One region of the Kluyvera sp. genome, then DNA from elsewhere that is predicted to be linked to it. Evidence: predicted binding sites of a transcription regulator. Region 1 holds the regulator's gene; each other region holds the start of a gene.

Evidence for each region. The regulator sigma-54, encoded in region 1, starts transcription at its own class of promoters, with help from an activator protein. The targets are predictions, from matches to a motif close to GTTGGCACANNTTTCGCTNT.
Region 2: glnK (P-II family nitrogen regulator) is a predicted target of sigma-54. The motif match lies at 3,319-3,338, and genes of this name have one in related genera.
Region 3: ACW14G_RS06155 (gamma-glutamyltransferase family protein) is a predicted target of sigma-54. The motif match lies at 5,648-5,667, and genes of this name have one in related genera.

Annotation. Positions count from the first base shown of each region.
Region 1 covers NZ_CBDKZX010000066.1:8,796-18,547, reverse strand. The annotation lists gene arcB (aerobic respiration two-component sensor histidine kinase ArcB) at 1-1,154, shown strand, start outside; gene mtgA (monofunctional biosynthetic peptidoglycan transglycosylase) at 1,381-2,100, shown strand; gene npr (PTS phosphocarrier protein NPr) at 2,212-2,484, opposite strand; gene rapZ (RNase adapter RapZ) at 2,481-3,335, opposite strand; gene ptsN (PTS IIA-like nitrogen regulatory protein PtsN) at 3,369-3,857, opposite strand; gene hpf (ribosome hibernation promoting factor) at 3,913-4,200, opposite strand; gene rpoN (RNA polymerase factor sigma-54) at 4,223-5,656, opposite strand; gene lptB (LPS export ABC transporter ATP-binding protein) at 5,702-6,427, opposite strand; gene lptA (lipopolysaccharide ABC transporter substrate-binding protein LptA) at 6,434-6,988, opposite strand; gene lptC (LPS export ABC transporter periplasmic protein LptC) at 6,957-7,532, opposite strand; gene kdsC (3-deoxy-manno-octulosonate-8-phosphatase KdsC) at 7,529-8,095, opposite strand; gene kdsD (arabinose-5-phosphate isomerase KdsD) at 8,111-9,097, opposite strand; gene ACW14G_RS17810 (calcium/sodium antiporter) at 9,112-9,752, opposite strand, start outside.
Region 2 covers NZ_CBDKZX010000006.1:23,857-33,608, reverse strand. The annotation lists gene ACW14G_RS04040 (SmdA family multidrug ABC transporter permease/ATP-binding protein) at 1-1,408, shown strand, start outside; gene ACW14G_RS04035 (SmdB family multidrug efflux ABC transporter permease/ATP-binding protein) at 1,401-3,179, shown strand; gene glnK (P-II family nitrogen regulator) at 3,388-3,726, shown strand; gene amtB (ammonium transporter AmtB) at 3,760-5,046, shown strand; gene tesB (acyl-CoA thioesterase II) at 5,186-6,046, opposite strand; gene ACW14G_RS04015 (YbaY family lipoprotein) at 6,265-6,765, shown strand; gene ACW14G_RS04010 (MGMT family protein) at 6,843-7,154, opposite strand; RNA gene ffs (signal recognition particle sRNA small type) at 7,320-7,416, shown strand; gene ACW14G_RS04000 (hypothetical protein) at 7,724-7,972, shown strand; gene ACW14G_RS03995 (hypothetical protein) at 7,969-8,184, shown strand; gene yczR (MocR-like transcription factor YczR) at 8,275-9,702, opposite strand.
Region 3 covers NZ_CBDKZX010000009.1:54,921-64,672, forward strand. The annotation lists gene tyrB (aromatic amino acid transaminase) at 1-360, shown strand, start outside; gene aphA (acid phosphatase AphA) at 560-1,273, shown strand; gene ACW14G_RS06140 (MmcQ/YjbR family DNA-binding protein) at 1,497-1,850, shown strand; gene uvrA (excinuclease ABC subunit UvrA) at 1,851-4,676, opposite strand; gene ssb1 (single-stranded DNA-binding protein SSB1) at 4,929-5,465, shown strand; gene ACW14G_RS06155 (gamma-glutamyltransferase family protein) at 5,705-7,312, shown strand; gene oxlT (oxalate/formate MFS antiporter) at 7,344-8,663, shown strand; gene ACW14G_RS06165 (GntR family transcriptional regulator) at 8,678-9,382, shown strand; gene ACW14G_RS06170 (transglycosylase SLT domain-containing protein) at 9,389-9,752, opposite strand, start outside.

The DNA of each region.
Region 1 (9,752 bases):
GTACCCGTCTGCGACAGATTCTGTGGAACCTGATCAGCAACGCCGTTAAATTCACTCAGGAGGGGAGCGTGGTCGTGCGCGTGCGCTACGATGCTGGCGATATGCTGCACTTTGAAGTGGAAGACTCCGGTATCGGTATCCCTCAGGAAGAGCAGGACAAAATCTTCGCCATGTATTATCAGGTGAAAGACAGTGAGGGCGGCAAGCCCGCCACCGGCACTGGCATTGGCCTTGCCGTGTCGAAACGTCTGGCGAAAAGTATGGGTGGCGATATTGAGGTTTCCAGTCAACCTGGACACGGTTCGACCTTTATCCTGACGGCACACGCCCCGGCGGTGGCTGAGGAAGTGGAAGACGCGTTTGACGAAGATGATATGCCGTTGCCGGCGCTGCACGTGCTGCTGGTGGAAGATATCGAGTTGAACGTGATCGTCGCGCGCTCGGTGCTGGAAAAACTGGGCAACAGCGTTGATGTCGCGATGACCGGTAAGGCCGCGCTGGAGATGTTCACCCCCGGCGAGTATGACCTGGTGCTGTTGGATATTCAGCTGCCGGATATGACCGGTCTGGACATCGCTCGCGAGCTAACGCGCAAATACCATGCCGATGATCTGCCGCCGCTGGTGGCGCTGACGGCGAACGTTCTGAAGGACAAAAAAGAGTATCTGGACGCCGGTATGGACGACGTACTGAGTAAACCGCTCTCGGTTCCGGCGTTGACGGCGATGATCAAGAAGTTCTGGGATACCACTGCAGACGAAGAGGAGAGGACCGTGAGCCAGAGTGATAACGACAAGTCGCAGCAGTTGCTCGATATTGCGATGCTGGAGCAGTACATCGAACTGGTTGGGCCGAAGCTGATCACCGATGGTCTGGCCGTATTCGAGAAGATGATGCCGGGCTATCTGGCGGTACTGGAATCGAACCTGACCGCTCGCGACCAAAAAGGTATTGTTGAAGAAGGCCATAAAATCAAAGGCGCTGCTGGTTCCGTCGGGCTACGTCATCTCCAACAGCTGGGGCAGCAGATTCAATCCCCGGATCTGCCGGCATGGTGGGATAACGTAGGTGAATGGGTCGAAGAAATGAAATCTGAATGGCAGCACGACGTCGCGGTGCTGAAAGCGTGGGTTGCCAGTGCAGGAAAAAAATGACCCCGGCTTGACCGGGGTGCGCGAATACTGCGCCAACACCAGGGAACTGGTGGTTGCGTCAGATGATTGACATGATTTTGATTTTTTTGACACAACCTGAAATACGATTGCACGCTCAATAAGATAGCAAAACTTAAAATGTTTGTTACGTGAATCAGTAAAATGTGTGAAGCGTAACGACTTAATCAGAAATATTAATCAGCGTCAGAGAGTTAGCGAGAACAAGATGGCTTTAAGGAGTATAGCCAGGCTTAAACGTCTGGCCTGGCGGCTGTTGCTGATGCTGGCGCTATTCTGGGGCGGCGGTATTGCAGTGTTCAGTATCTTGCCGGTGCCATTCTCCGCAGTGATGATTGAGCGCCAGGTGGGTGCCTGGTTAACGGGGGATTTCGGCTACGTAGCCCATTCTGACTGGGTCAACATGGATGAGATTTCACCGTGGATGGGGCTGGCGGTCATTGCCGCCGAAGATCAAAAATTCCCTGACCACTGGGGTTTTGATGTGTCGGCAATTGAAAAGGCGCTGGCGCACAACGAACGTAACGAAAACCGCATTCGCGGTGCCTCGACGCTGTCGCAGCAGACGGCGAAAAATCTGTTCCTGTGGGATGGGCGTAGCTGGGTGCGTAAGGGGCTGGAAGCAGGCCTGACTCTGGGTATGGAGACGGTGTGGAGTAAGAAACGTATTTTGACCGTCTACCTGAATATCGCTGAATTTGGCGACGGTATTTTCGGCGTGGAAGCCGCGTCGCAGCGCTATTTCCACAAGCCGGCCAGCAAGCTGACCATGGCGGAAGCCGCGCTGTTGGCCGCGGTGCTGCCTAACCCGATCCGCTTTAAAGCCAATGCCCCATCCGGGTATGTGCGTAGCCGTCAGGCGTGGATTTTACGTCAGATGCGCCAGCTCGGCGGGGAGGGGTTTATGCGGGATAATAAACTGTATTAACCGTAGGCCTGATAAGCATCGCGCCATCATGCACAGCACCGTGGTATTGCCGGATGACGGCGTAAACGTCTTATCCGGCCTACAGACTTTGCGTTTGTCGCCGGGCGCCGACTAGTCTTCGTCAAACCCGGCGTTAAACAATGCAATCACCGCCGCCAGCGCTTCTTCTTCCTGCGGACCGGTGGCTTCCACTTCAATCTGACGGCCCTTGGCAGAGTCCAGCATCAGCAGCGCGATCACGCTATTGGCTTCGGCTTCGGTGCCTTCATCATTGCGCAGCAGCACTTCCGCATCGTAATGCTGCATCAGTTCAAACAGCTTCATCGCCGGGCGCGCATGCATGCCCAGCTTGTTGGTGATTTCCACGGTCTGCTTTACGGTCATGATTTGCGTTTTTCCAGCGTCCGATGACGAGATTGCACGTTCTTACCGCGCGAGCGGAAGTAGTCAGCCAGCTGTTCGGCAACATAGACCGAACGGTGCTTACCGCCGGTACAGCCAATCGCAACCGTCAGATAGCTGCGGTTGTTGGTTTCCAGCATAGGTAACCATAGCTCAAGATAGCTGCGGGTCTGGTAAATAAAGTTGTGAACTTCTGTGTGCCTGTCGAGGAACGCGGCAACCGGTTTGTCGAGGCCGGTCATTGGGCGCAGTTTCGGATCCCAGTGCGGGTTTGGCAGGAAGCGCACGTCAAACACGTAGTCGGCATCGATAGGAATACCATGCTTGAAGCCGAAGGATTCGAACACCATCGTTAGCTCGCGCTCGCGTTTGCCCAGCAGACGGGTGCGCAGCATTTCTGCCAGCTCGTGAACAGACATCTCGGAGGTGTCGACAATCAGGTCGGCGCGAGAGCGCAGCGGCTCCAGCAGGTTGCTCTCTTCATCAATCGCGCTTTCCAGCGACAGATTCTTGCTGGAGAGCGGGTGCAGACGGCGAGTGTCGCTGTAGCGACGAATCAGCGTGTTGCGGTCGGCGTCGAGGAACAGCAGCTGCGGGGAAAAGTTCTCCGGCAGGTTTTCCATTGCCCGTTCGAAGATTTCCGGGGTTTCAGGCATGTTACGCACGTCGATGCTCACGGCCGCCGAGATTTCGCGGTCGGCCAGCGTCTTTGCCAGCTCTGGCAGCAACACTACCGGCAGGTTATCAACGCAGTAGAAGCCCATATCTTCCAGCGCCCTCAGGGCCACTGATTTTCCCGAGCCAGAGCGGCCGCTGACGATCATCAGTACCATGTACCGTTTCTCCTCAGTACGATGTGATGTCCATTACGCATCATCGTGGGTTTCCGTATCGGTGATGATTTGATACAGCTCTTCGTCGCTCTGCGCGGCGCGCAAGCGGCGGCAAATGGTTTTATCTGCCAGACGTTTTGCCACCAGGGAAAGCGTATGCAGATGGGTTTTAGTCTGGTCAGCCGGCACCAGCAGCGCAAAGAGTAAATCGACTGGCTGGTTGTCGATAGCGTCGAAGGCGATTGGCGTTTCGAGTTGCACGAACACACCGACCGCACGCAGCGTATCTTCTTCGAGCTTGCCGTGAGGAATGGCGATGCCGTTGCCGATGCCGGTACTGCCCATTTTTTCACGGGTCAGAATGGCTTCGAACACCACCTGCGGCGGCAGGCTAAGCTGTTTCGCCGCCAGCTCGCTGATGATTTCCAGCGCACGTTTTTTACTCTGACAGTGCACAGCACTGCGGGTACATTCCTGGTTAAGGACATTGCTCAGTTGTAGAGCCGAATCGTTATTTGTCATAATTTCACCTAAGCATCGCCCGATATGCAGGCATATCGGGCGATCGCTCGGACAATCAATGTTGTTTTAGTTTATCTTTGTGCTTGGTTAACTGTCTCGCCAGTTTATCGATCAAACCGTCGATGGCGGCATACATATCCTGCCCTTCCGCGCTGGCATGAAGTTCGCCGCCGTTCACGTGCAATGTCGCATCCGAGATGTGCGTCAGTTTCTCCACCTTTAACACAATATGGACCTGATTGATCCTCTCGAAATACTGCTCCAGCTTGCTGAATTTCGTGGTCACGAATTCGCGCATCGGCTCGGTGATCTCGACGTTGTGTCCAGTGATGTTGAGCTGCATAGTGTCTTCCTTATCAGTTGTGTCAGACCAGTTGTTTACGCTGGTTAGACGGCGGAATGGATAAAGACTCTCGGTACTTTGCAACGGTGCGCCTTGCCACCATGATACCCTGTTCAGAGAGCATGGTGGTCAGCTTACTGTCGCTCAGTGGTTTCGCGGGATTCTCCGCGGCAATCAATTTCTTAACCAGCGCCCGAATGGCCGTGGACGAGGCTTCGCCGCCGCCCTCGGTGCTGACGTGGCTGGAGAAGAAATATTTAAGCTCGAAAATGCCCCGTGGGCTATGCAAATACTTCTGCGTGGTAACACGCGAAATGGTGGACTCGTGCATCTCGACGGTCTGGGCGATGTCAGCCAGCACCATCGGTTTCATGTACTCTTCGCCAAGGTCGAAAAAGGCCTGCTGTTGCTCGACGATGCAGCGGCTGACGCGCAGCAGCGTATCGTTGCGGCTCTCAAGACTCTTGATCAGCCATTTTGCCTCTTGCAGGTTGCTGCGAATAAACTGGCTGTCGGCGTCGTTGCGGGCGTTGTTGCACATGCCCGCGTAATGCTGGTTAATCTGCAGGCGCGGAATGCTGTCGGCGTTCAGCTCGACCACCCAGCGATCGTTGACCTTGCGCACCAGTACGTCTGGAATCACATACTCCGGTTCACCGGTCTGGATCGATTGGCCCGGGCGCGGATCCAGCGATTGGATCAGATCGACCGCTTCTTTCAGTACGTCTTCTTTCAGGCGGGTGACCCGCATCAGCGAGCGGAAATCGTGGTTAGCGAGCAGATCGAGATGATCGCTGATAATCAGGCGCGCTTCATCCAGACGCGGCGTGTCTGCTGAAAATTGTGACAGCTGGATCAGCAGACAATCGCGGAGATCTTTGGCGGCTACGCCAACCGGATCGAAACGCTGGATGCGTTTAAGTACCGCCTCCACTTCGTCCAGGCCAATTTCGTCATCGCCGATGCTTTCGCGGATATCTTCGACGGTGACGGTCAGGTAGCCGGTGTCATCCACCGCGTCGACGATCGACGTGGCGATCGCCCGGTCGGTATCGGTAAACGGCGTTAACTCTACCTGCCACATCAGGTAATCCTGAAGTGACTGGGTGGTTTCACCCTGATAAACCGGCAGTTCGTCGTCCTGATAGTCCGCCCCGGTACCGGAAGGGGTTCCGGCGGTGTAGATTTCGTCCCAGCTGGCGTCAAGCGGCAGCTCTTCGGGCATGTCCGGCTTTTCCAGCGCGTCTACGCTGTCCAGCGTTTCGTTATCGACGGTTTCCTGAGTCTCTACTTCATCGTGAAGATCGGTTTGCTCGAGCAGGGGATTGCTCTCCAGCGCCTGCTGGAGTTCCTGCTGAAGTTCCAGCGTAGACAATTGCAACAGACGAATGGCCTGCTGTAACTGGGGCGTCATGGCAAGCTGTTGGCTGAGCCTTAATTGCAAACCTTGCTTCATGTTCAGAACGAATATCTCCCGCTAACGTCGATAACCACTACCCTATCAGAGTCTGAAGTCTTCCCCAAGATACACGCGTTTAACATGTTCGTCTTCCAGGATCTCCTGCGGTGTCCCGTGGGCAATCAGATGCCCCTGGCTGACGATGTAAGCGCGTTCGCACACTGCCAGCGTTTCACGGACGTTATGGTCGGTAATCAGTACCCCAAGGCCGCTGTCGCGCAGGTGTTCGATGATGCGTTTGATGTCGATAACGGAGATCGGGTCAACGCCGGCAAACGGTTCATCCAGCAGGATAAACTTCGGGTTTGCCGCCAGCGCGCGGGCGATTTCAACGCGGCGGCGTTCACCACCGGAAAGCGCCTGGCCCAGACTGTCGCGCAGATGTTCGATGTGGAACTCTTCCATCAGCTCTTTGGCGCGGTCTTCTCGCTGCTCATTACTGAGATCGTCGCGGATCTGCAGCACCGCCATCAGGTTATCGTAGACGCTCAGACGACGGAAAATCGACGCTTCCTGCGGCAGATAGCCGATACCGCGGCGGGCACGAGCGTGCAGTGGCAGCAGGCTGATGTCTTCGTCATCAATGATGATATTGCCCGCATCGCGCGGCACGATGCCGACCACCATGTAGAAGGTGGTGGTTTTACCCGCGCCGTTCGGCCCAAGCAGGCCCACAATCTCACCGGAGTTGACGGTCAGACTGACATCTTCCACGACGCGGCGGCCTTTGTAGGCCTTCGCCAGATTTTTTGCAGTTAATGTCGCCATAACGAATTAGTTACTCTTCTTCTGTGCCGGAGCCTGGTCCTTGGATTTGTCCTGTAGCTGGGACGGAACCAGAACGGTGGTGACGCGTTTGCCTTTGTCGCTAAACGCCTGCATTTTCTGCTCTTTCACCAGGTAGGTGATTTTGTCGCCCTTGATGTTGCTGTCCAGCTGTTCAAGGTAAGCATTGCCGGTCAGCACCACGAAATCATTTGCCAGCTCATAGTGCATCTTCGACGCGCGACCTTTCACCGGCTTACCGTTGTCCTGCATCTGGTAGAACGTGGCCGGGTTGCCGTAGCCGTCGATCACTTCTTTACCCTGCTGGTTTGCCGGGCGGGTGACGACCACTTTGTCGGCGTTGATTTTGATGCTGCCCTGGGTCACGACGACGTTACCGGTGAAGGTCACGACGTTGCCCTGCATATCCAACGACTGCTGATCGGATTCAATATGAATCGGCTGATTGGTATCGCCGGTTAAGGCCATTGCCGGCAGGCTGGCGGCCAGCAGAGAAGCGACGAGCGCCAGCTTAAGGCTGAGTTTGTTTGTTCTGGATTTCATAAGAAGTTCTAACCTTTTCAATCAGCTCGGCGTTCTTGCTGCGTAAATTGCCGCGCATTTTCAGGCCGCTGGAATTAAATGTTGTTCCGTATAACGTCACCAGATCGTCAGAGGAAACGTCCTGAGTTATCAGGTTCACCTGGGCATTATCCGTCGTAATCTTACGCAGTTGTGCGTCTTCTGTCAGCGCGTTGATTTCAACGTGCCCATAGAGATACAGCATGCGGTCGCTGGTCAGCTTGGCTTTATCGGCTTTAATCGACCAGGTTGGCACCTTCGCGGCGTCAAAAGTCGTCAATACGGGGTGAGTAAACCACGACAGACCCTGATCGGAAAAATACTCCACGTGCTCGGCGATTAACCGATAGCTGAGCGCGCCTTCCGGGCTGTACACCACCGTATCGGTATGTTCGCTTTTATAGGTTGGATCGCCAGTGTTTACCGCGATCGGGCCGCTGTCGTCTTTGTCGGCGAGATTCAGGCCGATGAGGACAAGTGCGACCAGCGATAGCAGAATGATAACCCAACGTCTGGTTTTACTCATATGGATTGCCCTTTGGCTTCGTCGAGCTTCCCTTGCGCCAGCAGCAGCAGGTCGCAGACTTCGCGTACCGCACCGCGTCCGCCCGCAATGCGCGTGACGTAATCGGCGCGCGGCAGCAGCAGCGGGTGCGCATCCGCCACCGCGACGCTCAGGCCGATCTCTGCCATCACCGGCCAGTCGATCAGGTCATCGCCCACGTAGGCGACTTCTTCCGGCTGTAGGCTCAGCTTCGCCAGCAGTTCACGATAGGCGATAAGTTTATCCGACTGTCCCTGGTAGAGATGCGTGATACCCAGCGTAGCGCAGCGGTCTTCTAACAGTTTAGCTTTTCGCCCGGTAATAATCGCTACTTCGATACCAGAGGTGAGGGCGCAGCGCACGCCGTAGCCGTCGCGCACGTTAAAGGCCTTTAGCTCTTCACCGTTGTTGCCCATATAAATCAGGCCGTCGGACAGCACCCCGTCGACGTCGAGGATCAACAGGCGGATTTTCTCCGCCCTGGCGATAAATTGTGGACTCACCGGCCCGTAACAGGTGGCGACCGATGCGACAGCGTTACTCATTCTTTATATCCTTGATTACACTACGCCTGCGCGCAGTAGGTCGTGCATATGTATCACACCTAGCAGATGGTCGCCATCAGCAACCAGCACACAGGTGATATGGCGTGATTGCATCAGGTTCAGCGCGTCGACCGCCAGCGTGCCTGGACGAATGCGAATTCCGCCCGGCGTCATCACGTCGGCGATGCCGAGGCTACGCAGATCGGCGCCGTTGTCGAAGATGCGTCGTAGGTCACCGTCGGTGAAGATCCCTTTAATCTGCATATTGTCATCGCAGATGGCCGTCATCCCGAGATTTTTACGGGTAATTTCCAGCAGCGCGTCGCGCAGGGAGGCATCCTCGCTGACGTGCGGGATTTCATCGCCGGTATGCATAATATCGTTAACGCGCAGCAGAAGCTTGCGACCCAGTGCGCCGCCGGGGTGCGACAGGGCAAAGTCTTCGGCGGTAAAGCCGCGGGCTTTCAGCAGCGCGACGGCCAGCGCATCACCCATGACCAGCGCCGCGGTGGTGCTGGAGGTCGGCGCCAGCCCAAGCGGGCAGGCTTCGCGCGGGACTTTCACGCACAGATGAATATCCGCCGCGCGGCCCATGCTGCTGTCCGGGCGGCTGGTCATGCAGATCAGCGGCACGCGCAGGCGCTTGAGTACCGGGATCAGCGCCAGAATTTCGTTAGACTCGCCGGAGTTAGAGAGCGCGATGACTACATCCTGCGGTGTCACCATGCCTAAATCGCCGTGCGCCGCTTCGCCGGGATGGACGAAGAAGGAAGAGGTGCCGGTGCTGGCAAAGGTGGCCGCCATTTTACGCCCGATATGCCCGGATTTGCCCATCCCCATCACGACGACTTTGCCGCCGCAGTAGAAGATCTTCTCGCAGGCGTTGCTGAAATCCTGATTAATGTATTGATCGAGCTGCTCCAGCCCTTCCCGTTCAATCTCCAGAACTTCTCTTCCCGCCTGCTGGAAGTCGAAATTTGGCTGCAAATCTATTTGCGACATAGTGTTATCCCGATTCATTCGATGAAGAGCGGCGTTGCCCAATAGAGCAGCGCCAGCCACGCAACAAACCCGCCGATTAACAGTAAGCCAGCGCCGCGGCCTATCTGGCGACGACGCCAGCACAGGAGGGCGAAGACCACGCTCACCAATACCATTACGCCATAGTCCCGGGTAAACGCGAGCGGGTTAAATGTACCCGGCGCGAGAAGGGCGGGAATACCCAGAACGATAGCGATATTAAAGAAATTCGAGCCGATGATGTTGCCGACCGCAATATCATTTTCGCCTTTACGCACGCCGGCAATAGCGGTCGCCAGCTCCGGCAGACTGGTGCCGAGCGCGATAATCGTCAGGCCGATGGTCAGCTCGCTCATGGCGAAATAGTTCGCCAGCACCGTGGCGTTATCAATCACCATACGGGTCGCCATCGGCATAATAATCAGCGCCACGCCCAGCCATAAACAGGCGACAGGCAGCGAGCCATCGCGCGGCAGTTCGGCCAACTGCTCCTGGGTGAATTTGTCGTTGCCCTGGCGTTCGGCCAGACGCGCTATCTTAATGATAAACAGCAGCCACAAGGCTGCCAGGATAATCAGGAAGACGCCGTCCATGAACGAGAGCTCGCCATCATACAATACATACCCGGCCAGCAGGC
Region 2 (9,752 bases), on a different contig from region 1:
TGTTGACCGCGTGGTCTTCGCCGCCGGGGAAGGCGTGCTGACGCTGGTGGACTCGCTGGTGATGGGCTGCGCGGTGCTGATCGTGATGTCCACCCAGCTCAGCTGGCAGCTGACATTATTAGCGCTGGTGCCAATGCCGATTATGGCGCTGGTTATCCATCGCTACGGCGATCTGCTGCACGAGCGCTTCAAAGTGGCGCAGGCGGCGTTCTCCAGCCTTAACGATCGCACCCAGGAAAGCCTGACCAGCATTCGCATGATCAAAGCCTTCGGCCTTGAAGACCGGCAGTCTGCGCAGTTTGCCGCCGACGCGGCGGACACCGGGGTGAAAAACATGCGCGTCGCGCGTATCGACGCGCGCTTTGACCCGACGATTTATATTGCTATCGGCATGGCGAACCTGCTGGCGATTGCCGGCGGTAGCTGGATGGTGATGCAGGGCGATTTGACGCTCGGCCAGTTGACCAGTTTTATGATGTACCTTGGGTTGATGATTTGGCCGATGCTGGCGCTGGCGTGGATGTTCAATATCGTCGAGCGCGGCAGCGCAGCCTATAGCCGCATTCGCACTTTGCTGGCGGAAGCGCCGGTGGTGAACGATGGCGTCCAGCCGGTGCCGGAAGGGCGCGGTACGCTCGCGCTGGCGATACACCGCTTTAGCTACCCGCAAACCGACAAGCCGACCCTTGAGGAGGTTAACGTCACGCTGAAACCGGGGCAAATGCTGGGCATCTGCGGGCCGACCGGCTCTGGAAAATCGACTATTCTGGCGCTGATTCAGCGCCACTTCGACGTAGATGACGGTGAGATCCGTTTCCACGATATTCCTCTACGCCAGCTTCAGCTCGATGCCTGGCGCAGCCGTCTGGCGGTCGTCAGCCAGACGCCGTTCCTGTTTTCCGATACGGTGGCCAGCAATATCGCATTGGGCTGTCCGAGCGCCACGCAGGAAGAAATTGAACGCGCGGCGAAGCTGGCCTGCGTGCATGAAGATATTCTGCGTCTGCCACAGGGTTACGACACCGAAGTGGGCGAGCGTGGCGTGATGCTCTCCGGCGGGCAAAAACAGCGCATTTCGATTGCTCGCGCGCTGCTGCTGGACGCTGAAATCCTGATTCTCGACGACGCGCTGTCGGCGGTTGATGGCCGTACTGAGCATCAAATATTGCATAACCTGCGTCAGTGGGGCGAAGGGCGGACAGTCATTATCAGCGCCCATCGCTTATCGGCGCTGACTGACGCCAGCGAGATCATCGTGATGCAGCATGGGCATATTGCCCAGCACGGGCAGCATGAACAGCTGGCGGCGCAGGCGGGCTGGTATCGTGATATGTACCGTTATCAACAGCTGGAAGCCGCGCTGAACGACGCGCCGGAAGAAGAGAAACCGGAGGAAGTGAATGCGTAGTTTCGGGCAACTGTGGCCAACCTTAAAACGGCTGCTGGCCTACGGCTCGCCGTGGCGTAAGCCGCTGTCGATTGCCGTGGCGATGTTGTGGGTGGCGGCTGCCGCTGAAGTGAGCGGGCCGCTGCTGATCAGCTATTTTATCGATAATATGGTGGCGAAAGACATTTTGCCGTGGGGGAAAGTGGCTGGTCTTGCGGCGGCCTATATTGGCCTGCAACTGCTGGCCGCGACGCTGCACTATAGCCAGTCGCTGCTGTTTAACCGCGCGGCGGTCGGCGTGGTGCAACAGCTGCGAACCGACGTGATGGATGCCGCGCTGCGCCAGCCGCTAAGCGAATTTGATACCCAGCCGGTTGGTCAGCTTATTTCGCGGGTAACCAACGATACCGAAGTGATTCGTGACCTTTACGTGACCGTGGTGGCTACGGTACTGCGCAGCGCGGCGCTGATTGGCGCCATGCTGGTCGCCATGTTCAGCCTCGACTGGCGCATGGCGCTGGTAGCGATTGTCATTTTCCCGGCGGTCATGACGGTGATGGTGATTTATCAGCGTTACAGCACGCCGATTGTACGCCGCGTGCGTGCGTATCTTGCCGACATCAACGATGGTTTTAACGAAGTGATCAACGGCATGAGTGTGATCCAGCAGTTTCGCCAGCAGGTGCGCTTTGGCGAGCGTATTGGCGAGGTCAGCCGTTCACACTATATGGCGCGTATGCAAACCCTGCGGCTGGACGGCTTCCTGCTGCGCCCGCTGCTGAGCCTGTTTTCCTCGCTGATCCTCTGTGGGCTACTGATGTTGTTCGGCTTTAGCGCGCAGGGAACGATTGAGGTGGGGGTGCTGTACGCCTTTATTAGCTACCTGGGGCGTCTGAACGAACCGTTGATTGAGCTCACCACCCAGCAGTCAATGCTGCAACAGGCGGTGGTCGCCGGGGAGCGCGTCTTTGAGCTAATGGATCGTCCGCGCCAGCAGTACGGCGAGGATATTGCGCCGTTAGCCAACGGTGACATTGATATTGATAACGTGTCGTTTGCCTACCGTGGCGACAAAATGGTGCTGCAAAATATCTCGCTGTCGATTCCGGCGCGGAGCTTTGTGGCGCTGGTCGGGCATACTGGCAGCGGCAAGAGTACGCTGGCCAGCCTGCTGATGGGCTATTATCCGCCGAACGCAGGGGAGATTCGCCTCGGCGGTCGTCCATTGTCGAGCCTGAGTCATCAGGTGCTGCGCCAGGGGATCGCCGTGGTGCAGCAGGATCCGGTGGTGCTGGCGGATTCGTTCTTTGCCAACGTCACGCTGGGGCGTGATATCAGTGAGGCGCAGGTCTGGCAGGTGCTGGAAACGGTGCAACTGGCGGAGCTGGCGCGCAGCATGAGCGACGGTATCTATACCCATCTTGGCGAGCAGGGCAATAACCTCTCGGTTGGGCAGAAACAGCTGCTCGCGCTGGCTCGCGTGTTGGTTGATACCCCGCAGGTGCTGATTCTCGACGAAGCGACCGCCAATATCGACTCCGGTACCGAGCGCGCTATCCAGCAGGCGCTGGCCGCCGTGCGTCAACACACCACGCTGGTGGTGATTGCTCACCGTTTATCGACTATCGTCGAAGCGGACACCATCATGGTGCTTCATCGTGGGCAGGCGGTAGAGCAGGGGACGCATCAGCAACTGCTTGAAGCAAAAGGGCGTTACTGGCAGATGTATCAACTGCAGTTGGCCGGAGAAGAACTGGCCGCCAGCGCTCAGGACGATGCTTTGACCGCCTGATGCACCAGAGACAGGCATTTTTCTAACAGAATGCATTTGTGACGCGCATCATGCACTCGCATGGTGCGTTTTTCTTTTTTGTCCCACGATTTCCCGCACACCATCCCTGATTATCCCGCATGAATGCCGTTTTTTCATTTCTGGCACGCCCCTTGCTTTATCTGTTGTGTGTTCGCAGCCACTACCGAATTCTGACTGGAGGGGATCTATGAAGCTGGTTACCGTGGTAATCAAACCATTCAAACTCGAAGACGTTCGCGAAGCGCTGTCTTCTATTGGCATTCAGGGCTTAACGGTGACGGAAGTGAAAGGCTTTGGTCGCCAGAAAGGTCATGCAGAGCTTTACCGCGGTGCGGAATACAGCGTCAACTTCCTGCCGAAGGTAAAGATTGATGTGGCTATCGCCGACGATCAGCTCGATGAAGTCGTCGACGTCATCAGTAAAGCCGCTTATACCGGAAAAATTGGCGACGGTAAGATTTTTGTCGCCGAACTGCAGCGCGTAATCCGTATTCGTACCGGCGAAGCCGACGAAGCGGCGCTGTAATTCCCAGACAGCACAGTGATAGGGATTGAGATGATGAAAAAAACAATGGTAAAAACGGGGTTGAGCGCGCTGGCGCTGTTGCCGGGTCTGGCGATGGCGGCACCGGCGGCGGTGGATAAAGCGGATAACGCCTTTATGATGATTTGTACCGCGCTGGTGCTGTTTATGACCATTCCGGGCATTGCATTGTTCTACGGCGGTCTGATTCGCGGTAAGAACGTGCTCTCGATGCTGACGCAGGTCGCGGTCACCTTCGCGCTGGTGTGCGTACTGTGGGTGGTTTACGGCTACTCGCTGGCCTTCGGCACTGGCGGCAGCTTCTTCGGTAGCTTCGACTGGATCATGTTGAAAAATATTAAAATCACCGATCTGATGGGCTCCTTCTATCAGTACATCCACGTGGCGTTCCAGGGCTCCTTCGCCTGCATCACCGTGGGGCTGATTGTCGGCGCGCTGGCGGAACGTATTCGTTTCTCTGCGGTGCTGATTTTCGTGGTGATTTGGCTGACGCTTTCCTACATCCCGATCGCCCATATGGTGTGGGGCGGTGGTCTGCTGGCGAGCCACGGCGCGCTGGACTTTGCGGGCGGCACGGTGGTGCACATTAACGCGGCGGTAGCCGGTCTGGTGGGCGCGTACCTGATTGGTAAACGCGTAGGCTTTGGTAAAGAAGCCTTCAAACCGCACAACCTGCCGATGGTGTTTATTGGCACGGCGATCCTCTATTTTGGCTGGTTCGGCTTCAACGCCGGTTCCGCCAGCGCGGCGAATGAAATTGCCGGTCTGGCCTTTGTGAACACCGTCGTCGCGACTGCCGCCGCTATCCTCGGCTGGGTCTTCGGCGAGTGGGCGCTGCGCGGCAAACCTTCGCTGTTGGGGGCCTGTTCCGGTGCAATTGCAGGGCTGGTGGGTATCACTCCGGCATGCGGTTATATTGGTGTCGGCGGTGCGCTGATTCTGGGTATTGTGGTGGGTCTGGCCGGTCTGTGGGGCGTGACTTCCCTGAAACGCTGGCTGCGTGTGGATGACCCCTGCGACGTGTTCGGTGTCCACGGGGTGTGCGGCATCATCGGCTGTATTCTGACCGGTATCTTTGCTTCAACTGCGCTGGGCGGTGTGGGGTACGCTGAAGGCGTCACCATGAGCCATCAGGTGCTGGTGCAGTTAGAAAGTATCGCCATCACTATCGTTTGGTCCGGCGTTGTGGCCTTCATCGGTTATAAAGTGGCGGATCTGACGGTGGGTCTGCGCGTGCCGGAAGAACAGGAGCGTGAAGGTCTGGACGTCAACAGCCACGGCGAAAACGCCTACAACGCCTGATAACGCCTGTCACCCGGCCGAGCATTGCGAAGCCGGGAATCCGCCGACACTGACGTTTGCGCCTCATTCGACGGATCATGAGTTATCTCCAAAGCCAAAAAAGCCTCCCTTTGGGAGGCTTTTTTGTGCGTGAAGCGCATTAGTTGCGGTTACGCATGACGCCTTCCTGCACCGTCGAGGCGACCAGCACGCCATCCTGAGTATAGAATTCGCCGCGCACAAAACCGCGCGCGCTGGAGGCCGAGGTGCTTTCCACGCTGTAGAGCAGCCATTCGTTCATGTTGAACGGACGGTGGAACCACATCGAATGGTCGATGGTCGCCACCTGCATGCCTGGCTCAAGGAAGCCAACGCCGTGCGGCTGCAGTGCCACCGGCAGGAAGTTAAAGTCCGAGGCATAGCCGAGCAGATACTGGTGGATGTGCAAATCATCCGGCACCGCGCCGTTAGCGCGCATCCATACCTGGCGGCGCGGTTCAGCGACGTGCCCCTTCAGCGGGTTGTGGAACTCAACCGGGCGAATTTCCAGCGGCTTATCGCAGAGAAACTTCTCTTTGGCCTGCGGCGGCAGCAGATGCGCCAGCGAGCGGGCGATGTCGGTTTCAGAAGGTAGACCGTCCGGCGATGGCGCGGCTGGCATGCTTTTCTGATGCTCGTAGCCCGGTTCCGGCGCCTGGAAAGAGGCAGTCATATAAAAGATCGGTTTACCGTGCTGAATGGCCGCGACGCGGCGGGCGCTAAAACTGTTGCCGTCGCGCAACACTTCGACGTCGTAAACGATCGGTTTTTGGCTGTCGCCCGGGCGCAGGAAGTAGCTGTGGAACGAGTGTACCAGTCGATCGGTCGGGACCGTTTCTTTCGCGGCATACAGCGCCTGGCCAACAACCTGCCCGCCAAAGACCTGACGGAGGCCAAGATCTTCACTCTGGCCGCGGAACAGACCTTCTTCAATTTTTTCCAGATTTAATAATGTCAGCAGATTCGATAGCGCCTGGCTCATTGATACCCTCTATATTTTTACTGTCACAGCGTCAGGTGAATGTTTCCATTATAACGCAGTTTCGCCAGTGGTCCGATGGGTTCAATTATCTGAATAATGGGGCATTTGCAGGCATTAATGTGAAATATGTGCCACACTTGAGCGGTAAAAGTTGTTAAGGCGATGTCACTCAATTGAGAAAACAGCCTTAATTTGAGTGAGCGAAAAGGAGAATGCTAATGAAACTCGTGCCGATCTTAAGCGGTCTGGCGATTGCGCTGACCCTCGCGGGCTGTGCCCAGACTCACCAGCAAAGTCAGAATCAGACGCCTGCGCCGCAAGCAGCAACTCAAGCTGAGGCCATTACCGGCCCGACCGTCTCTGGTAACGTGTGGATTCGCCAGAAAGTGGCGCTGCCGCCGGAAGCGGTGCTGACGGTCACGCTGTCGGATGCTTCCCTGGCCGATGCGCCGGCAAAAGTGCTGTCGCAGAAAGTGACCCGTACTGAAGGTAAGCAGGCGCCGTTTAGCTTTGTGCTGCCGTATAACCCGGCAGATATTCAGCCTAACGCCCGCATCCTGTTAAGCGCGGCGGTGACCCTCGACGGTAAGCTGCTGTTTATTACCGATACTATCCAGGAAGTCATCAACCACGGCGGTACCAAGGCCGATGTGACCCTGGTTCCGGTACAGCAAACCGCGGTACCGGTGCAGGACACCGCGCCGGTTCAGGTGCCGTAAATGAAAATGCCCTCCAGCGAGAGGGCATTTTTTTGTTCGCCGCAGACTGACGACTTCGGTGCTGTGACGCCAGAATCTCAATATCGCCAACGATACTTCTGCATATCAATTTGTCCGCTCCCCGATACCTGCACCCCTTCAGCCAGCAGCGCCTGACGCTGGCGTTGAAGATCCGGCCCGGTAAGCGATATTGCGCCGTGACGGTTTACCACCCGGTACCACGGCAGCGTTGAGCCTTCCGGCAGGCGTTTGAGCACGCCGCCTACCTGCCGCGCGGCGCGCGGGGAACCAGCCAGCCGGGCGACATCGCCGTAGGTCGTCACATACCCTTCCGGAATGGAGGCGACGATTTGCCAAACGCGTTGGGGGAAAGAATCTAAAGCATCCATAGTCAGTTCCTGAAGGCAGAACCTTTAGCATAATCAGCCTGATGTCCCGTGTGAAGGGAGGATTGCGCAAGAATCCAGCAGGTAGAAGCGGATAGCTTGCAATTGCCTGCTTCAGCAGGGATAATGCGCCAGCGCGTTGGGTAACAACGCTCTCAATGGGGGCTCTGTTGGTTCTCCCGCAACGCTACTCTGTTTACCAGGTCAGGTCCGGAAGGAAGCAGCCAAGGCAGATGACGCGTGTGCCGGGATGTAGCTGGCAGGGCCCCCACCCATTTGTATTTCCTCTTCTTTTTCATTCTCCGTAACGTTATTAATCCCTTTATTTATTAAGGTTATTCTCGCCTGCGCGTCAATTAAGCTTCATTTATTTGTAATAATACTGTCATGTACGTGTCATAAATTGTATTTAAATTAATATTGGGTATTTATATTGCCTGTTGTGTTAAAAATATATTTGTGGAATGTGTTGTTGAGTTCATGTATTAGTTATTACAGAAATAATACACAAAACCATTTTTCAGTGGTTAACACACGCGTTCGGGATGACGCGTTGCTACGGGAAGGTAAACATGACAATTGCAGTGCTGAACGTAAAAATTGATGAGACCGTTAAAGAGAAACTTCGTCACTATGCTGAGGCCAATGGCCTGACTTTAGGGGCCGCGGCGGAGAAGCTACTGTTGTCGGGCTTTACGGCGGAAGAAGAGGCGGGTGTATGTGAAGACGACATCGATAGCCAGCATACGGAAGAGGATGTCGCCCCCTTTACACCTAAAGAAATCAAAGCATTACGTAAATTACTGAAGAAGAGAAAATGAAACAGCAACCGACAATAGCGTGTAACTATAGTGAAGCCTGCGCTCTGTTACGCTCGGGCTACGTCAAGCATGTTCTTCTTAACTGGAACGTCGGCAGCGATGAATTCTTTCGTATCGCCTCTGACTGGTGTGATACCGGGGCAAAAATTAAGAAAGAGGGCGAATCTTTCGTTATTTCACTGAAAGGCTTTCCGATTCCTCCGCAGCACTAATATATTCTTTTATTTGGCGTTATCTTTTTAAAGAATATATCAGCGCCAGGCCGGTTTCGTTATTGGGTGGCGAGATAGGTATGCGCACGGTTAGATTATTTTTCGCATCTTATTTCCCCCGGACTGGCCTGCTAACGTTGCCCATATTGGCTGCAACGTAGTGAACGCGCGACGCAGCGTTTCATCATCCAGGGTGAAGGGAAGACGTAAATTTCGCTCGCCGCTTCCGGCCAGACCAAAACGCGTCCCCACGCCAATATGAATTCCGCTGCCTTCCGCGCGCGCGGCAAAACGTGTCGCCATCATTTCCGGTAGTTCAACCCAAAACGACAGTCCGCCCTCCGGCATCCTGAATTTCCACTGTGGGAAATACTCCTGCATCAGCGAGGCACACATGTCGCGACGGGCTTTCAGCTGATGACGTCTTGCGGGCAGCAGAGTACTTTCGTTTTCCAGTAACCAGCAGGTGGCCAGCTGTTCCAGCAGCGGCGAACCTAAATCCAGGGTATCCCGGGTTTGAACCAACGCGGCAATGGTTTGTGACGATGCGCGGATCCAGCCCAGTCGTAATCCGCCCCAAAAGCTTTTGCCGGTTGAACCCACGCTAATAATCGGCGCCTCGCGGTTAAAGGCCGCCAGTGGAGGCGGCGGCGGCGCGTTGTACCATAAATCGACCATGGTTTCGTCCACGACCAGCGTCGTGCAGGTGCGGGCCGCCAGATCGGCGACGGTCTGCCGCGTGGCGCGATCCATGCATTGCCCGGTGGGGTTTTGAAAATCGGGCATCAGATACGCCAGGCGCGGGGCCGTCTGGGCAATGATCGCCGCCAGCCCATCGGTATCCCATCCCCGGTCCGGCAGCGGCAGAGCCACCGGACGGCAGGAAGCTCCCTCAATGGCGGAAATCGCCAGCGGATAGGTGGGTGTTTCCACCACCACCCGATCGCCCGGCCCGGTCAGATAGCGCAGAATCAGCGCCAGCCCGCTGACCGCCCCGTTCACCAGCATAATTTCATCGGCATGAGTAGCCAGACCGCGAGCGGTGTAGCGTTGGGCAATCGCCTCGCGTAACACGGGCAGGCCATGCTGATCGTAGCCTGTCGTAGCAAGGTACTCCGGCAGCATCGATAGCGCGTGGCTATAGGCCTGGTGAATTTCTGCCCCTGCCGCCAGCGCGGCGGTAGAGAGATTCAGCGTTTGGGCGGTATTTAAGCGTGGCGTGGACGGGCGGTTTTCACCAGCTAGTCTCACCGTCGAGCCACTGCCCTGACGGCTCTGTACGTAACCCTCATCACGCAACTGCGCCAGCGCGCTGGCAATGGTCGTACGGCTAACGCCAAGTGCGCTGGCAAATTCGCGCTCGCCAGGCAGACGGGTATCCAGCGGCAGTCGGCCATCAAGAATCAGCAACCGCAGCGCATCGGTCAGCTGGTGCCAGAGCGGCGTGGAAGAGGGGCTTTCCTGCCACTGACCGAGCAGGCGAACTAATGATTGGGTGGCGGAACGTCGGCGCATCAGAGCAGTCCACTTTTTAAAAACTGGTCATTAATCATAATGCCATTTTTGTC
Region 3 (9,752 bases), on a different contig from region 1:
ACGGTACGCCGTAACTACTCCAGCCCGCCAAACTTTGGCGCGCAGATTGTGGCGGCAGTCCTCGGCGATGCTGAGCTGAAGGCGATGTGGCTGGCGGAAGTCGAAGGGATGCGTACGCGTATTCTGGAGATGCGTCATGCGCTGGTGAATGTGCTGAAAGAAGAGATGCCAGACGGCAATTTCGATTATCTGCTCAAACAGCGCGGGATGTTTAGCTACACCGGCCTGAGCGCTGCACAGGTTGATCGCCTGCGCGACGAGTTTGGCGTTTACCTGATAGCCAGCGGTCGTATGTGTGCGGCAGGGCTGAACAGTCGCAATGTTCAGCGCGTGGCAAAAGCCTTTGCTGCTGTAATGTAAGCGAGCACTCACTCTGGTCTGGAGGCCGATTCCGGGCCAGAGTCACTCTTCAACGCAAAGTGTGATCCCCCTGGTTTTTTCAGGATTAATCTTAGAAATCCCTTTCATTCGTACCCCTCAGACGGTAAGGTCGCCAGTGGCTTTCTTTGAAGTACCGCCCACTTTATTACAATAACGACTCGACGAATTAAGGGAAAATATGCGCAAGATCACGCAAGCTCTCAGTGCCGTCTGCTTGTTATTTGCACTGAATTCTACGGTGACGGCCCATGCGTCGTCGCCTTCTCCACTTTACCCCGGAACCGATGTTGCGAAGCTGGCCGAACAGGCGCCGATTCACTGGGTCTCCGTGGCGCAGATTGAAAATAGCCTGATGGGGCATCCGCCAATGGCGGTCGGTTTTGATATCGATGACACCGTGCTGTTCTCAAGCCCTGGCTTCTGGCGTGGGCAAAGAACCTACTCCCCGGACAGCCAGGATTACCTGAAAAACCCAGAGTTCTGGGAAAAAATGAACAACGGCTGGGACGCATTCAGCATCCCGAAAGAGGTCGCTCGTTCGCTGATTGCCATGCACGTTAAGCGCGGCGACAGCATTTACTTCGTGACCGGTCGCAGCCAGACTAAAACCGAAACCGTGTCGAAAACGCTGCAGGATGATTTCCTGATCCCGGGCGTTAACATGAATCCGGTGATTTTTGCCGGCGACCAACCGGGCCAGAACACCAAGACCCAGTGGCTAAAAGAGAAGAATATCAGGGTGTTCTACGGTGATTCCGATAACGACATCACCGCCGCGCGTGAAGTCGGCGCCCGTGGTATCCGCGTCCTGCGCGCGTCTAACTCGACATACCGCCCTCTACCGCAGGCCGGTGCGTTTAACGAAGAAGTGATCGTTAACTCCGAGTACTAACGGCAAACCGTTGTAGGCCGGATAAGGCGTTTACGCCGCCATCCGGCAATCTGCTCTATGCTGCCGGATGGCGCTTCGCTTATCCGGCCTACCATTTGCACCAATAAATGATGCTTTTTTAGTCAAAATCAGGCGCTGAGAGGTTTATCCTTTCGGCGTCTTGTTGCACACTGAGATGATGCTTTTCTGCACAAGGTGGCTCGCGAGACTAAGGGGTATAACAATGACCAGTTCGGATCTTCTGCTGTACTGCATGGCTAAACGTGGCGCGGAACAGAGCGTGCACAGTGACTGGAAAGCGACGCAGATTAAAGTCGCTGATGTGCTTTTTGCAATGGTAAAGGATGTGGAAGACCGCCCGGCGGTGGCGCTGAAAACCAGCCCCGAACTGGCAGAACTGCTGCGCCAGCAGCATAAAGACGTGCGCCCAAGTCGTCATCTCAATAAAGCGCACTGGAGCACCGTTTATCTCGACGGCTCGTTGCCGAATTCGCAAATTTACTATCTGGTGGACGCGTCCTATCAGCTGGCGGTGGATCTGCTGCCGGAAGCCGTCCGGCAGCAGATGTACTCGTAATTACTGCAACAGCGGTTTCAGGAAACGCGCGGTATGCGAGGCTTCGCAGTTCGCCACTGTTTCCGGCGTACCGGAAACGAGGATTTCACCGCCGCCGCTGCCGCCTTCCGGACCGAGATCGACAATCCAGTCCGCGGTCTTAATGACGTCCAGGTTGTGTTCAATCACCACGATGGTGTTGCCCTGGTCGCGCAGCTGATGCAGCACTTCCAGCAGCTGCTGGATGTCGGCAAAGTGCAGGCCGGTGGTCGGCTCGTCGAGAATATAGAGCGTCTGACCGGTACCACGTTTTGATAGCTCGCGCGCCAGCTTCACGCGCTGGGCCTCACCGCCGGAGAGGGTGGTTGCCGACTGGCCGAGACGAATGTAGGTCAGGCCCACGTCCATCAGGGTTTGCAGCTTACGCGCCAGCGCCGGCACGGCATCGAAGAACTCACGCGCCTCTTCAATGGTCATATCCAGCACTTCGTGGATGGTCTTGCCCTTGTACTTAATCTCCAGCGTTTCGCGGTTATAGCGTTTGCCTTTGCACTGGTCGCACGGCACGTAGATATCCGGCAGGAAGTGCATTTCCACTTTGATTACGCCATCGCCCTGACAGGCTTCGCAGCGCCCGCCACGGACGTTAAAGCTGAAACGGCCAGGCGTATAGCCGCGCGAACGGGATTCCGGCACGCCGGCAAACAGTTCACGCACCGGGGTAAACACGCCGGTGTAGGTGGCCGGGTTGGAACGCGGCGTGCGGCCAATCGGGCTCTGGTCGATGTCGATGACCTTATCGAAATGCTCAAGCCCCTGGACGTCGCGGTACGGCGCCGGTTCAGCGATGGTTGCGCCATTTAGCTGCGTCTGGGCAATCGGGAACAGCGTATCGTTAATCAGCGTTGATTTACCGGAACCGGAGACGCCGGTGATGCAGGTAAACAGACCCACCGGCAGCGTCAGGGTCACGTCTTTCAGGTTGTTGCCTGATGCCCCCGTCAGCTTCAGCACTTTTTCCGGATTAGCCGGAACGCGTTGCTTCGGCACTTCGATTTTGCGTTTGCCGCTCATGAACTGGCCGGTCAACGACTCTGGCACCGCCATAATGTCGTCGAGCGTGCCTTCGGCCACCACCTGACCACCGTGGACACCGGCGCCTGGGCCAATGTCGATGACGTGGTCGGCGGCGCGAATCGCGTCTTCATCGTGTTCGACCACGATCACCGTGTTACCGAGGTTACGTAGGTGAATCAGGGTGCCAAGCAGGCGTTCGTTATCGCGCTGATGCAGGCCGATGGACGGCTCATCAAGCACGTACATCACGCCGACCAGCCCCGCGCCAATCTGGCTCGCCAGACGGATTCGCTGGGCTTCACCGCCGGAGAGGGTCTCTGCGGAACGGGAGAGCGTCAGGTAGTTTAGGCCAACGTTCACGAGGAACTTCAGGCGATCGCCAATCTCTTTCAGCACTTTTTCAGCGATTTTTGCCCGCTGGCCGGAGAGCTTCAGGTTATTGAAGAAGTCCATCGCATGGCCGATGCTCATGTCGGAGATGGTCGGCAGCGGCGTGTTTTCTACGTAGACGTGGCGCGCTTCGCGACGCAGACGGGTACCATTACAGCTGGCGCACGGACGGTTGCTGATGAATTTTGCCAGCTCTTCGCGCACCGCGCTGGATTCCGTCTCTTTATAGCGGCGCTCCATGTTGTGCAGCACGCCTTCGAAAGGATGGCGGCGCACGGAAGTATCGCCGCGATCGTTGATGTATTTGAACTCAATCGACTCTTTGCCGGAACCGTAGAGAATGGCTTTCTGCGCGGTGGCGCTCAGACTTTGCCACGGCGCTTCCACGTCGAATTCGTAGTGGTCGGCCAGCGATTTCAGCATCTGGAAGTAGTAGAAGTTACGACGATCCCAGCCGCGAATCGCGCCGCCGGCCAGCGACAGCTCCGGGTTCTGGATGACGCGGTCCGGGTCGAAGTACTGTTGTACGCCCAGACCGTCACAGGTCGGGCAGGCGCCCGCCGGGTTGTTGAAGGAGAACAGGCGTGGTTCCAGCTCGCGCATGCTGTAGCCGCAAATCGGGCAGGCGAAGTTGGCGGAGAACAGCAGCTCTTCCGCTTTCGGGTCGTCCATATCGGCGACCACCGCCGTACCGCCGGAAAGCTCCAGCGCGGTTTCAAAAGACTCCGCCAGGCGCTGGGCGAGATCGTCGCGTACCTTGAAGCGGTCAATCACCACTTCAATGGTGTGTTTCTTTTGCAGCTCGAGCTTCGGTGGATCGGAGAGGTCGCAAACCTCGCCGTCGATACGCGCGCGGATATAGCCCTGGCTTGCCAGGTTCTCCAGGGTTTTGGTGTGCTCGCCCTTACGCTCTTTAATGATCGGGGCCAGCAGCATCAGGCGTTTGCCTTCCGGCTGCGACAGCACGTTATCCACCATCTGGCTGACGGTTTGCGCCGCCAGCGGCACATCGTGATCCGGGCAGCGCGGCTCGCCGACGCGCGCATACAGCAGGCGCAGGTAGTCGTGAATTTCGGTGATGGTGCCTACCGTTGAACGCGGGTTGTGCGAGGTCGACTTCTGCTCAATAGAAATCGCCGGCGACAGCCCTTCAATATGATCGACGTCCGGCTTTTCCATCAACGACAGGAACTGGCGCGCGTAGGCAGAAAGTGATTCTACGTAGCGGCGCTGTCCCTCGGCGTAGAGGGTGTCGAATGCCAGTGAGGATTTGCCAGACCCGGACAGCCCGGTCACGACGATCAGTTTGTCGCGAGGGATGACGAGGTTGATGTTTTTGAGATTATGGGTGCGGGCGCCCCGAACTTCGATCTTATCCATTCACCTTTCCCGGTAGAAGATACACGGCTTGCCTGGTTTGTTTGAAGGACAAACGGCAGAAACGGCTAATTATGACACAACTTAACCTGAATGAATATACAGTATAGGGACGCCGATTCAGGATGCCGATGAAAATTTGCATAGCGGTAAGATGTTTACTGGAATACGCCTCGCAGCTACCAAAATACCGTCTGGAAATGGTACACTCGCGCGTTTACACTTAATCAAGAATCGTATTCAGGAGAGACAATCATGGCCAGCAGAGGCGTCAACAAGGTGATTCTCGTCGGTAATCTGGGCCAGGACCCGGAAGTGCGCTACATGCCGAATGGTGGCGCAGTTGCCAACATTACGCTGGCTACTTCCGAATCCTGGCGTGATAAAGCGACCGGTGAAATGAAAGAGCAGACCGAATGGCACCGCGTTGTGCTGTTTGGCAAACTGGCGGAAGTGGCGGGTGAATACCTGCGTAAAGGCTCTCAGGTTTATATCGAAGGTCAGCTGCGTACCCGTAAATGGACCGATCAGTCCGGCGTTGAAAAATACACCACGGAAGTGGTTGTGAACGTGGGCGGCACCATGCAGATGCTGGGTGGCCGTCAGGGCGGCGGCGCACCGGCAGGTGGCAACATGGGCGGCGGCCAGCAGCAGGGCGGTTGGGGTCAACCTCAGCAGCCGCAGGGTGGCAACCAGTTCAGCGGCGGCGCGCAGTCTCGCCCGCAGCAGCAGTCCGCTCCGGCACCCTCTAACGAACCGCCGATGGATTTCGACGACGATATCCCGTTCTGATTTGCCGCCGTTTCGACGGCGCTCATCAGCACTCTCAAAACCCTGCCTCGGCGGGGTTTTTGCTTTTTTAATGCGCACCAACAGCCTACATCAGCACCGCTTCGGTGCGCGAATTGCCCCGCGTTAATCGCCGTTTTTTGAGGGTTATTCACATAACAATAAGATAATTAACAAAAATAACAATTGGCACGCTTTGTGCCTACATCCGTGTATACACACATGTAGGCAAGGTGCAGACGATGACTCAAATCCAATCAGCTAAATGTATGCAGGGCATGGCCGTTGCGCCGCATTCGCTGGCCGCGGAGAGCGCGGTGGCCGTTTTGCGCGACGGCGGCAATGCGGTTGAGGCGATGGTGGCTGCGGCGGCGACCATCGCGGTGGTTTACCCACATATGAACGGCATCGGCGGCGATGGATTCTGGTTAATTTCCCGGCCCGGCGAGGAGCCGGTGGCGATTCAGGCCTGTGGCTTTGCGGCGGAAAAAGCAAATATCGATTTTTATCGCCAGGCGGGCTACACGCAGGTTCCGGTGCGCGGCCCGCTGGCGGCCAATACCGTCGCGGGCACGGTTGGAGGCTGGGAGCGCGCGCTGGAGTGGGCGGGAGAGCGTACGGATAATGCGCCGCTGCCGTTAACGCGCCTGCTGCACGATGCTATTCACTATGCGCGCGAGGGCGTGCCGGTCACCTCCGGGCTGCATAAACAAATTACCGCGCGATTGCCGCAGCTCGGCCAGTATCCCGGATTTTGCGGCTTGTTTGCGCCGGAAGGCCAGGCGCTCACCCCTGACGATTTACTGTTTCAGCCCGCGCTTGCCAATACGCTGGAACGCCTGGCAACCCATGGGCTTGGGGATTTTTATCATGGTGAGACCGCCCGCCTGATCGCCAGCGAACTGGAAGCCGCCGGGAGCTTGCTGCGGTTTAGCGATCTTGATGCTTATCGCGCGGCGCGGGTGAAGCCGCTGGCGCTGGAAACGGAGATTGGAACGGTTTACAACCTCCCGCCGCCGTCGCAGGGGCTGGTTTCGTTGCTGATTACCGGCATGATTGAGCAGCAGCGTAAAAAAGGCGCAATTGCCGACGAAACCGATTTTGTTCACCACTGTGTCGAAGCAACCAAGCTGGCGTTCACTCTGCGCGATCGCCATATCACTGACCCGGCCCACATGACGCTTGACCCACAGTCGCTGCTGACGGCAGACAATATTGCTCAGCTTAGCGCGCAGATTGTGCCCGACCGGGCTCAAGTCTGGGGCAAAGGGCGCGGGCCGGCGGATACCATCTGGATGGGCGTTATCGACGGCTCCGGCACCGCGGTCAGCTTTATTCAGAGCATCTATCACGAGTTCGGCAGCGCGGTGATCCTCGCCGATAGCGGCATCATCTGGCAAAACCGCGGCAGCAGTTTTTCGCTGGACCCGAGTGCCACCAACCCGCTTCAACCGGGGCGCCTGCCGTTCCATACCCTCAACCCTGGTTTAGCGAGGCTGGCCAACGGCGATGCGCTGGTGTACGGCAGCATGGGCGGCGACGGCCAGCCGCAAACCCTGGCGACCGTTTTTGACCGCATTCTCCATCAGAACATGACGCCTCAGGCGGCTATCGCCGCTCCGCGCTGGCTCTTAGGGCGCACCTGGGGCGAGAGCAGCGACACGCTGAAGATTGAAAGCCGCCTGAGAGCGGCGACTACCGACACCCTCAAACAGTACGGCCATGACGTCGAGATTTACCCCCCTTACGACGACCTCATGGGCCATGCCGGGGCAATCCTCCGGCATGGCAACGGCATGCTGGAAGGCGGAAGCGACCCGCGTAGCGACGGTGGCGTCGCCCGCTGGTAACCCAGCATTTTCCAACTGAAACATTCCTGGAATGACGCGGCGCGTAAAACGCGCCCGCTTTCTGGCGACATTTTTTCGTCTATTGGAGCGTAAAATGACCGTTCTCAGAGAACCTTTGGTGGCACCAAAATTTGGCAAATGGGCGCAGCTGGTGTTGGGGCTTATCTGTATGGCCTCTATCTCCAGCCCGCAGTATGTGTGGACGCTGCTGACTAAACCGCTGACCGAAAAGCTGGGCGTTGGCCTGCCGGAACTGCAGGTGACCTTTTCGCTGCTGATTATTCTGCAAACCTTCTTTTCTCCTTTCCAGGGACGTCTGGTTGAACGGTTTGGCCCCCGATTGCTGATCTCGATTGGCACGGTAATGGCCGGGATGAGCTGGGTGCTCTCCGCGCACATTAACGGCCTGATGGCGCTGTATCTGGTCTACGGCTGTATCGGTGGTTTGGGCACCGGGATTGTGTATATCGGTGTGGTGGGGCTGATGGTGAAGTGGTTCCCGCAAAACCGGGGCTTTGCCGCCGGCGCGGTGGCGGCAGGCTACGGCATGGGGGCGATTTTGACCACCTTCCCGATCTCGATTTCGCTGGGCAACTATGGCCTGGAGCAGACCATGACCGTGTTCGGCATCGTTTTCGCGATTGTCGGTCTGCTGGCCAGTCAGGGGCTGAGCCTGCCGCCCAACTCTACCGCGCAGCCCATCAGCCGAAACATCGTTCAGGGGACGCGTCAATTTACCTCGCGTGAAATGCTGCGCCAGCCGCTGTTCTGGCTGATGTTCGCCATGATGGCGATGATGTCCACTTCCGGGCTCATGGTGACCTCGCAAATGGCTATCTTTGCTGAGGATTTCGGCATCAGTAAAGCGGTGGTATTCGGTATGGCCGCGCTGCCGCTGGCATTAACCATCGACCGCTTTACCAACGGTCTGACCCGCCCGCTGTTCGGTTTTATTTCCGACCGCTATGGTCGTGAAAAGACCATGTTTATCGCCTTTGCCCTCGAAGGGGTGGCGATGACGCTATGGCTGGCCTGCCGGGAAGATCCGCTGCTGTTTGTGCTGCTCTCCGGGGTGGTGTTCTTCGGCTGGGGCGAAATTTTCTCGCTGTTCCCCTCCACGCTGACCGACACGTTCGGCAGCGAGCATGCCGCCTCGAACTACGGCTGGCTGTATATCTCGCAGGGGATTGGCTCGATTTTCGGCGGGCCGCTGGCAGCGCTGCTGTATCAGCACACTCAAGGGTGGCACGTGGTCTTTGGTTGCGCGATTACCCTTGATTTCATCACGGCGGGGCTGGCACTGTGGGTGCTGAAACCCTGGCGTGCGCGCTTTATTCGTCAGCACAGTTAATCGCGGAGCTCTTTATGACGTTCACGACATCGGAACCCACGCCGCTTCTTGCGCATTCGGAACGGGTATTTCTGCAGCTGCGGCAGGAGATTTATCAGTTCGTCCTGCTGCCAGGCGATCGTTTCACGGAGGTGGACATTGCCCGCCGCCTTGGGTGCTCCCGCACGCCGGTTCGCGAAGCGCTGCTATTGCTGCAAAACGAGGGGCTGGTCAGACGCTGCCTGCGTAACGGGTGGGAAGTTTTTCCCATTGATTTCGATGTCTATGAAGACCTGTACGAGACGCGCTCGCTGATTGAAGTGAATTCGGTGCGCAGTCTGTGCAGTTCGACGTCAGCGAAGGTGAACCGGGAGGTACTGACTGGGCTGAACGCTGTCTGGCGGGTTGCGCCGCAGGAGAGGCTGGCTTGCGATGATATTGCCGCGCTGGACGAACAGTTTCACCTTGCGCTAACCGAGGCGGCGGGTAATCGGGAGTTGACGGCGATTCTGACCAATATCACCAACCGCATTCGCATTATGCGGCGGCTCGATTTTGAATATGAAACCCGTGTTAACCAGACCTACAAAGAGCACGCGGAGCTGCTGGAAGCCATTGAACAGCGTGATGAAGCGCGCGCGGTCGCGCTGATCACGGCGCATATTCAGGACGCTTATCAGGGGGCCAGCACTATTACCCTGCGACGTCTGCAGGGGGTACGGGTCAGACAAATACCGTAACCGGGGCTAGCCGTTGTTTTTATCGGTGGCGGGCAAAATTGGCGGTTTCCCCGTCGCTGCCCGCTTCCGGTTCATCTCATCGAGAATCAGCCGATAGGCGATGTAATACTTATAGATGTTGCTCACGTAGGTGACCGTTTCGGCTCCAATCTTCTCGGCGGCGAGGTTTTCCACGTTACCAAACCAGATGTTGGGGTCAAAACCGCGCTTTTTCGTTTCCGTACGCAGACGCGCAATCCGTGCCGGGCCAGCATTATAAGAGGCGAAAGAAAACAGTGCCTTATCCAGCTGCGTCATCGGTTCGTCACCGTAGTAGCGGTCGATCATCCAGCGCATATACTTCACCCCGGCGTGGATATTCGGATCCAGT